Regions from separate parts of the Micromonospora sp. NPDC092111 genome, predicted to be linked through region 1. Evidence: predicted binding sites of a transcription regulator. Region 1 holds the regulator's gene; each other region holds the start of a gene.
The links. The regulator HrcA, encoded in region 1, represses chaperone genes, less so after heat shock. The targets are predictions, from matches to a motif close to GGTTNGCACNCTCNNNNNGAGNGTGCNAACC.
Positions count from the first base shown of each region.

Region 2: a site for HrcA is predicted at 1,227-1,257, ahead of groES (co-chaperone GroES). Genes of this name have one in related genera too.
Region 3: a site for HrcA is predicted at 1,441-1,471, ahead of groL (chaperonin GroEL). Genes of this name have one in related genera too.

Region 1 is NZ_JBIVRQ010000020.1:31,453-34,726, forward strand. Features, by position in the region: gene dnaJ (molecular chaperone DnaJ) at 1-881, opposite strand, end outside; gene hrcA (heat-inducible transcriptional repressor HrcA) at 955-1,977, opposite strand; gene ACIQG9_RS26800 (DUF4870 domain-containing protein) at 2,205-2,807, shown strand; gene hemW (radical SAM family heme chaperone HemW) at 2,846-3,274, opposite strand, start outside.
Region 2 is NZ_JBIVRQ010000002.1:10,198-13,471, reverse strand. Features, by position in the region: gene ACIQG9_RS06000 (methyltransferase domain-containing protein) at 1-1,141, opposite strand, end outside; gene groES (co-chaperone GroES) at 1,392-1,706, shown strand; gene groL (chaperonin GroEL) at 1,779-3,274, shown strand, end outside.
Region 3 is NZ_JBIVRQ010000002.1:343,349-346,622, reverse strand. Features, by position in the region: gene ACIQG9_RS07645 (hypothetical protein) at 1-1,393, shown strand, start outside; gene groL (chaperonin GroEL) at 1,666-3,274, shown strand, end outside.

The sequences.
Region 1 (3,274 bases):
TCGAGGGTCTTGATGGTCAGCCGGGTGCCCAGCGCGGCGGCGGTCATCGGCACGGTGACCCGGCAGTGCAGGTCGTCGCCCTTGCGGGAGTAGACGTCGTGCGGGCGCTCGTGGATCTCGACGTAGAGGTCACCGGCGGTGCCGCCACCCGGGCCCACCTCGCCCTGCTGGGCCAGCCGGATCCGCATGCCGTCCTCGACCCCGGCCGGGATCTTGACGGTCAGCGAGCGGCGGGTCCGTACCCGGCCGTCGCCGGCGCAGGTCGGGCAGGGGTGCGGGATGGTGGTGCCGTAACCCTGGCAGACGGTGCACGGCCGGGCGGAGACCACCTGGCCGAGGAAGGTCCGCTGCACCGACTGCACCTCGCCCCGGCCGCCGCACGCCTCGCAGGTGGCCAGGTGGGTGCCGGCGGCGGTGCCCGCACCGGTGCAGGTGGTGCAGAGTACGGCGGTGTCGACCGTGATCGGGGCCTCGACGCCGAAGGCGGTCTCGTGCAGGTCGAGTTCCAGCCGCAGGATGGCGTCGGCGCCCGGCCTGGTCCGGGGTCGGGGACCTCGCGCGCCGCCGGCCGCCCCGCCGAAGAAGGCGTCCATGATGTCCTGGAAGCCGACGAACGGACCCGCGCCGCCGGGGCCACCCGGGCCGCCCGCGCCCCCGCCGCCCGGGGCGAGCGGGTCGCCGCCCAGGTCGACGATCTGCCGCTTCCGGTCGTCCGACAGGACCTCGTACGCGGCGTTGATGTCCTTGAACTTCTCCTGTGCCTCCGGGTCCGGATTGACGTCCGGGTGGAACTGCCGCGCCAGCTTGCGGTAGGCACGCTTGATCTCGTCGTCGGAGGCCTCCCGGCTCACGCCGAGAATGCCGTAGTAGTCCCTGGCCACTGCGTTCCGTGTCCTCATGTTCGTCTCGCGTTGCGCCGGTCGGCGGCCGGAGCCGGCCGTCGGCCCTGACTGGTCAGTTCTGGGCCAGCAGCTCGCCCACGTAGCGTGCCACGGCCCGCACCGTGGCGATGGTGCCGGGGTAGTCCATCCGGGTGGGGCCGAGCACGCCCATCCCGCCGAGGATGGTCGCCCCCGGGCCGTACCCGGTGCTGACCACCGAGGCGGCCCGGAGGTTGTCGACCTCGTTCTCGTCGCCGATCAGCACCCGGGTGGTGCTCGGCTCGGCCTCACCGATCAGCTTGAGCAGGACGACCTCCTCCTCCAGCGCCTCCAGGATGGGGCGCAGCGAGCCCTGGAAGTCGAGCAGGCCACCCCGGGTGAGGTTGGCGGTGCCGGCCAGCGCGATCCGCTCCTCGTGCCGCTCGACCAGGGTCTCCAGCAGCACGGTGGAGAGGGTGGTCATCGCGCCGCGCAGGTGCGGGGCGCACTCCTCGACCAGCGCCTGGACCAGCGGCGGGGTCTCCGACAGCCGGCTGCCGACCAGCTTCTCGTTGACCAGCCGGCGCAGGTCGGTGACGTCCTCGACGGGCACCGGCGCGGCCAGTTCGACCAGCCGCTGCTCGACCCGGCCGGTGTCGGCGATCATCACCAGCATCAGCCGGGTGGTGGAGATCGGCACCAGCTCCAGGTGGCGCACCGAGGAGCGGGCCAGGCTGGGGTACTGCACCACGGCGACCTGCCGGGTGAGCTGCGCCAGCAGCCGGACCGTGCGGTGCACCACGTCGTCCAGGTCGACGGCGCCGACCAGGAAGCGTTCGATGGCCCGGCGCTCGGCCGGGCTGAGCGGCTTGACCCGGGACAGCCGGTCGACGAAGAGGCGGTAGCCACGGTCGGTGGGCACCCGGCCGGCGCTGGTGTGCGGCTGGCGGATGTAGCCCTCCTCCTCCAGCACGGCCATGTCGTTGCGGACTGTCGCCGGGGACACCCCGAGCTGGTGCCGCTCGACCAGCGCCTTGCTGCCGACGGGCTCCTGCGTGGCGACGTAGTCCTCGACGATCGCCCGCAGCACGGCCAGCTTGCGGTCGTCGAGACCCATCTCCCACCTCCTGACGCACGTCGGCCCGGGACACCTGTCGCGCCCGGACGAGCGCTCTGGCACTCGACTGTAGCGAGTGCCAGTCTACGTCCGCACCACCGCCGCCGCGATGATCAACGTCGGACCCCCGGTACGTCCCCGCCGGCGGGTCGTTGACCGAACGTCGACGGCAACCTCACCAGTGTCGCTCTGGTGCACCCTTGCCGGCAGCCCCTACCGTGACGTGCATGACTGAACCACCTCGCCCTCCCGGCGCGGGGGACCCCGGCGCCCAGCCGGACCCGACCGCCCCCTCGGGCTCGCCATACGAGCCTCCCACCGCACCACTGTCCGGGGCACCCGGGGCGGGCGGCTATCCCCCGCCCGGCGGCTATCCCCCGCCCACCGGTGACCAGCCCCCGTCGGGCGGCTACCCGCCGCCGGGCGGCTACCCCCCGCCTGGCGGCTATCCGACCGGCGGCGCGTACGGCGCCCCGACCGGCGGCTACGCCAACAACGAGGACAAGACCTGGACGCTGGTCGCGCACTTCGGCGGGGCCGCCGGCGCGCTGATCAGCTTCGGCCCGCTCGGCTTCGTCGCCCCGCTGATCGCGTACCTGGTGCGCGGTCAGCAGTCGCCGGCCGTCCGGGCGCAGGCGCTGGCCGCCCTGAACTTCCAGATCCTCTGGTCGATCATCGCGTTCGTCCTGCTCTTCGTGAGCTGGTGCCTGCTCTTCCTGCCCAGCATCGCGGTCGTCGTGATCCAGATCCTGTTCGGCATCATCGCCGGCATGAAGGCGAACGAGGGGCAGCCCTACCGCTACCCGATGTCCACCAGCTTCATCAAGTGAGCGCCGGCCGGCCGCTCCCCCGGCCGGCCGGGCACCACTCAGGGCAGCAGGTCGCGGACCACCGCGTCGGCCAGCAGCCGGCCGCGCAGGGTGAGCACGGCCTGCCCGTCCGCGTACGCCGCCGGGTCCAGCAGCCCGTCGGCGAGCGCCCGGGCCGCGCCGGCCCGCCCCGCCGGGTCCAGCGCGGCCAGCGGCAGCCCGGCGGCCAGCCGCAGCCGGAGCATGACGTCCTCCATGTGCGCCTCGCCGGGGGTGAGCACCTCCCGGGCCAACCCGGGCGACTCCCCGGCGGCGAGCCGCTGCGCGTACGTCGCGGGGTGCTTGACGTTCCACCAGCGCACCCCGCCGACGTGGCTGTGCGCGCCGGGGCCGAGGCCCCACCAGTCGGCGCCGGTCCAGTAGAGCAGGTTGTGCCGGCACCGGGCCGCCTCGGCGCGGGCCCAGTTGGAGACCTCGTACCAGGAGAA
Region 2 (3,274 bases), on a different contig from region 1:
GCGCCTCACCGGCCAGCCGCAGGTCGCGGCGCAGCCGTTCCGGCTCCAGCGCCGAGCCCCGCTTGAGGATCTCCACCCGGCCGACCCGACGCTCCCGCAGCAGCGCGCGCAGCCGCTTCAGCGAGAACGGCAGCACGTCGGTGACCTCCAGGCAGCGCCCGAACGGGGTCGCCACCGGGGTGTCCGCGTACAGGTAGGCGATGCTCGGGTCGGCCAGCGTCGCGCCCAGCACGTCGGCCAGCTCGGCGACCAGGTGGGCGCGGACCACCGCGCCGTCCGGGTCGTACAGGTACCGCCGTACCGGGCCGACCGCCGCCTCCGCGTCACCCGCGCCGGTCAGCTCGTGCGCCTCGGCGGCGGGGTGCCCGCCGGCCGGCCCCGGCCGCAGCACCGTCGCGCGCCGGGGCACCCCGGCCAGCCGGCCGCACCACAGCGTCGCCTCCACCAGGTCGCCGTCCACGCTGACCCACTCCGCCTCGGCGCCTGCCGGGATCAGCGCGTGGTCGATGCCGGGGGCCACCTTCACCACCGGGTGCGGCACCCGCGCGGCCAGCCCGGTGACGAAGTCCCACGGCGGGGAGTAGGCGTTCGGGTCGAAGATCCGCCGCCCGGTGCCCGCCCGGCGTCGCGCCGGGTCGCAGAAGGCGGCGTCCACCCCGGTCACGTCGAACGTGGTCGCGTCGCCGACCGTCACGGTGAACAGGTCGGCCAGCCCGGCCGCACCGGCGTTCGCGGCGGCTGTCGCCGCGGTGACCGGATCGGCCTCCACGCCGTACACCCGGATGCCGGCCCGGGCGGCGGCGAGCGCGTCCGCGCCGAGGCCGCAACCCAGGTCGGCGAGGGTGCGTACCCCGGCGGCGGCCAGCCGGGCGGCCCGCCGGTCGGCGACCGGCCGGCGGGTGGCCTGCTCCAGGCCCGCGCGGGTGAGGAACATCGCCGCCGCCTCCGGGCCGAACTTGCCGACCGCCCGGCGGCGCAGCTCGGCCTGGGTCAGCGCGGCGGCGGCCAGCCCGGCCGGCACGCCACGCGACCGCAGCGCCGCCGCCGCGACCAGCGGGTCACCGCCGGCCACCTCGGTCGCCGCGGCGAGCGCGGCCGACCCCTCGGGGGTACGCAGGGCGGCGAACTGGTCGAGATCCACCCCGCCATTGTCCCCGGCGGGGGCGACGCGCCGGGCGGCGGGCTGGCACTCTCCTTGACGGAGTGCTAGCCGAGGAATAACCTGCGATTAGCACTCTCACCCTGAGGGTGCCAGCTCCCGGATCATCCGGTCCGGGTGCTGAACGCCAGGCGGACCGGCACCCGCGACGACGGCCCCGCCCGGTGGCATGTGGCAGATTGACGCCGGTCGGACTCTCGACCGGCAACGAAACCAAGTACCCCAGGAGGGTATGCCCGTGACTACCGCGACCAAGGTTGCGATCAAGCCGCTCGAGGACCGGATCGTGGTCCAGGCGAACGAGGCTGAGACCACCACGGCGTCGGGCATCGTGATCCCCGACACCGCCAAGGAGAAGCCGCAGGAGGGCACCGTCCTCGCTGTCGGCCCGGGCCGGATCGACGACAAGGGCAACCGCGTGCCGCTCGACGTCAAGGTCGGCGACACCGTCCTCTACTCGAAGTACGGCGGCACCGAGATCAAGTACGCCGGCGAGGAGTACCTGGTGCTCTCCGCCCGTGACGTTCTCGCGGTCATCGAGAAGTAACCAACCGATTCCAGTGTCGTCGCCCCGGTCCGGCTCGCCGGGCCGGGGCGACGTCGCTTCGAAGGGACATTCATGGCGAAGATCCTGAGCTTCTCGGACGACGCCCGGCACCTGCTGGAGCACGGTGTCAACGCCCTCGCGGACACGGTCAAGGTCACCCTCGGCCCGCGCGGGCGCAACGTCGTCCTGGACAAGAAATTCGGTGCGCCCACGATCACCAACGATGGTGTGACCATCGCCAAGGAGATCGAGCTCACCAACCCGTACGAGAACCTCGGCGCGCAGTTGGTCAAGGAGGTGGCGACCAAGACCAACGACGTCGCCGGCGACGGGACCACCACCGCGACCGTGCTGGCCCAGGCGATGGTCCGCGAGGGCCTGCGCAACGTGGCCGCCGGGGCCAACCCGACCAGCCTCAAGCGGGGCGTCGACGCGGCGGCCACCAAGGTCTCCGAGGCGCTGCTCGGCCGGGCCGTCGAGGTGGCCGACCGGGAGTCGATCGCGCACGTGGCGACGATCTCCGCGCAGGACGCCACCATCGGCGAGCTGATCGCCGAGGCGATGGAGAAGGTCGGTCGCGACGGCGTCATCACCGTCGAGGAGGGCTCCGCGCTCACCACCGAGCTGGAGGTGACCGAGGGCCTCCAGTTCGACAAGGGCTTCATCTCGCCGAACTTCGTCACCGACGCGGAGTCGCAGGAGTCGGTCCTGGAGGACCCGTACATCCTCATCACCACGCAGAAGATCTCGGCGATCGAGGAGCTGCTGCCGCTGCTGGAGAAGGTTCTCCAGAACAACAAGCCGCTGCTGATCGTCGCCGAGGACGTCGAGGGCCAGGCGCTGTCGACCCTGGTGGTCAACGCGATCCGCAAGACCCTCAAGGTCTGCGCGGTCAAGGCCCCCGGCTTCGGCGACCGCCGTAAGGCGATGCTCCAGGACATGGCGGTCCTGACCGGTGCCGAGCTGGTCGCCCCCGAGCTGGGCTACCGGCTCGACCAGGTCGGCCTGGAGGTGCTCGGCACCGCCCGACGGGTCGTGGTCGACAAGGAGAACACCACGGTCGTCGACGGCGGCGGCCAGTCCGCCGAGGTCGCCGACCGGGTCGCCCAGATCCGCAAGGAGATCGAGGCCTCGGACTCCGAGTGGGACCGGGAGAAGCTGGCCGAGCGGCTGGCGAAGCTCTCCGGCGGCATCGCGGTGATCAAGGCGGGCGCGGCGACCGAGGTCGAGATGAAGGAGCGCAAGCACCGCATCGAGGACGCCATCGCCGCGACCAAGGCCGCGGTCGAGGAGGGCACGGTCCCCGGCGGCGGTGCCGCGCTGACCCAGATCCAGTCGGTGCTCGACGACGACCTGGGCCTCACCGGTGACGAGAAGGTGGGTGTCTCGATCGTGCGCAAGTCGCTGGTCGAGCCGCTGCGCTGGATCGCCCAGAACGCCGGCCACGACGGCTACGTGGTGGTGCAGAAGGTCGCCGACAAGGAGTGGGGCCACGGCCTCGACGCCGCCGTCGGCGAGTACGTCGACCTGGTGAAGGCCGGCATCATCGACCCGGTGAAGGTGACCCG
Region 3 (3,274 bases), on a different contig from region 1:
GCCCGACCCGACCGCGCCCGCCCCGCCGACCGGCCCACCGGTGCCCCCGGCTCCGACGGATCCGACGGCGTCCGCTGCCCCGGCCGACTCCGGTGCGGGGTCCGGCTGGGCTGCCCCCACCTCCGGGCAGCCCGGCCCGCCGGACCCCGCACCATGGCCCGGCCAGCCGGGTGGATCGTGGCCGGGCCAGCCGGGTCAGCCCGGTCAGCCCGGTCAGCCGGGCGCGCCGTGGCCCGGTCAGCCGGGTGGATCGTGGCCCGGTCAGCCGGGCCAGCCGAGTGCGTCGTGGCCCGGTCAGCCCGGTCAGCCGGGTGGGTCGTGGCCGGGGGCGGGCCAGCCGTGGGAGCCGCCCGCCGGGCAGACTCCGCCGTGGGGGCAGCCCAGCGGGCAGTGGGGGCAGCCGGCGGGACAGCCGCCGGGGGACCCGTCCGCCGGGGCGCCGTCGGGCTGGGTCTTCCCGCCCACCGGCAACTTCCCGCCGGGTGCCGGGCCGTACGCCGGCTTCCCGCCGGGCTACCCGCCGGGCGGCGGCTACCCGCCGTACGCCGGGGTCGGTGCCTGGGATCCGCAGGACCCGCTGGTCAACCAGCCGCACGCCGGGGTGAACGGCTGGTTCGCCCGGTGCACCGGGGCGCTGCGCCGGGGCTGGCGGATCCTGCTGCCGCTGATGCTGCTCACCCAGGCCGTGCCCGCCGTGGCCGTGTCGCTGCTGTCGCTGGGCGCGGGACCCACCGACCAGTCGTTGCCGGCGGACGGCTCGCTGCCGGACGGCTACCTCGGCGAGGTGGCGATCTACGGCATCTCGGTCTTCCTGGTGGCGCTGGCGTTCGGGGTGGTGCAGAGCATCGGTTGGGCGGGCGGCACCTGGGTGGTGGCCCGGCAGGCCGCCGGCCAGCCGGTCGACCTGCCCGGGGCGCTGCGCTACGGCGGGCGTCGGTGTCTCGGGCTGTGGGGCTGGACGCTGGCGATGAGCGTGATCATCGGGGTCGGCGTCTGCCTCTGCGTGCTGCCCGGCATCTACCTCGCCTTCGCGCTCGCCCTGGCCGGTCCGGTGTACCTGTTCGAGCGGGAGAACCCGATCGGGCGCTCGTTCCGCTTCTTCCACGACCGGCTGGGCATCGTGCTCGGCCGGGTGGTGCTGGTGGCGGTGGTGGTGGTCCTCGGCAGCCTGGCCGGCGGGATGGTGGAGTCGGTCGGCACCCTGCCGTTCGGTACCGACCCGTTCACCGCGCCGGGCACCGCCGTGGGTGCGGTCCTGGCGATCCTGCTGAGTGCGGTGTTGGTGGTCCCGGTGTACCTGGTCCAGTTGGTCGGGCTGGTCGTCACGTACGCCGAGCAGCGGGCGTACGAGGGGCCGGTGAACGCCGCGCAACTGGCTGCGGAACTCGGCTGACCGGCTCGGTCGTGCTTGCACTCGGCAGGGGAGAGTGCTAAACAAGTCATTGGCACTCGCATACCGTGAGTGCCAATGGTCGGGGCGGTGGGGCCACGGTCGCGGTGACGTCCCAGACGTCGCCGGGGCACATGGCCGGTCGTCGCGGGCTATCCGGCCCGGCCGAAGGACGTCGTCGTCGCCAGGTGGCGACGTCCCAAGGTGCGTACACCAGGCGGCCCACCCGGGTCACAACTCGGGTGGCCCGTGAGTGTCCAGGAGGACAACGCCGTATGGCCAAGATGATCGCGTTCGACGAAGAGGCGCGCCGCGGCCTCGAGCGGGGCATGAACCAGCTCGCCGACGCCGTGAAGGTGACCCTCGGCCCCAAGGGCCGCAACGTCGTGCTCGAGAAGAAGTGGGGTGCCCCCACCATCACCAACGATGGTGTGAGCATCGCCAAGGAGATCGAGCTCGAGGACCCCTACGAGAAGATCGGCGCCGAGCTGGTCAAGGAGGTCGCCAAGAAGACCGACGACGTCGCCGGTGACGGCACGACGACGGCGACCGTCCTGGCCCAGGCCCTGGTCCGCGAGGGCCTGCGCAACGTGGCCGCGGGTGCCAACCCGATGGCCCTGAAGCGGGGCATCGAGGCCGCCGTGGCCAGCGTCTCGGAGGAGCTGTCCAAGCTCGCCAAGGACGTCGAGACCAAGGAGCAGATCGCCTCCACCGCCTCCATCTCCGCCGGTGACAGCACCGTCGGTGAGATCATCGCCGAGGCGATGGACAAGGTCGGCAAGGAAGGCGTCATCACCGTCGAGGAGAGCAACACCTTCGGCCTGGAGCTTGAGCTCACCGAGGGCATGCGCTTCGACAAGGGCTACATCTCCGCGTACTTCATGACCGACCCGGAGCGTATGGAGGCCGTCTTCGACGACCCGTACCTCCTGATCGTCAACAGCAAGATCTCGTCGGTGAAGGACCTGCTCCCGATCCTGGAGAAGGTCATGCAGTCGGGCAAGCCGCTGCTGATCATCTCCGAGGACATCGAGGGCGAGGCCCTGGCGACCCTGGTCGTCAACAAGGTCCGGGGCACCTTCAAGTCGGTCGCCGTCAAGGCGCCGGGCTTCGGTGACCGCCGCAAGGCCATGCTCGCCGACATCGCCATCCTCACCGGTGGCCAGGTCATCAGCGAGGAGGTCGGCCTCAAGCTGGACGCCGCCGGCCTCGACATGCTGGGCCGCGCCCGCAAGGTCGTGGTGACCAAGGACGAGACCACCATCGTCGACGGTGCCGGCGACGCCGACCAGATCCAGGGCCGGGTCAACCAGATCCGGGCCGAGATCGACAAGAGCGACTCCGACTACGACCGCGAGAAGCTGCAGGAGCGGCTGGCCAAGCTGGCCGGCGGTGTCGCGGTGATCAAGGTCGGCGCGGCCACCGAGGTCGAGCTGAAGGAGCGCAAGCACCGCATCGAGGACGCCGTCCGCAACGCGAAGGCCGCCGTCGAGGAGGGCATCGTCCCGGGTGGTGGCGTCGCGCTGGTGCAGGCCGGCAAGACCGCCTTCGACAAGCTGGACCTGGCCGGCGACGAGGCGACCGGCGCGCAGATCGTCAAGATCGCGCTGGACGCCCCGCTGCGGCAGATCGCCGTGAACGCCGGTCTGGAGGGTGGCGTGGTCGTGGAGCGCGTCCGCAACCTGGACGCCGGTCACGGCCTCAACGCCGCCAGCGGTGAGTACGTCGACCTGCTGGCCGCAGGCATCATCGACCCGGCCAAGGTGACCCGCTCGGCGCTGCAGAACGCCGCGTCGATCGCGGCGCTCTTCCTCACCACCGAGGCCGTCGTGGCGGACAAGCCGGAGAAGACCCCGGCCGCCCCGGCTGGCCCGGGTGGCGGGG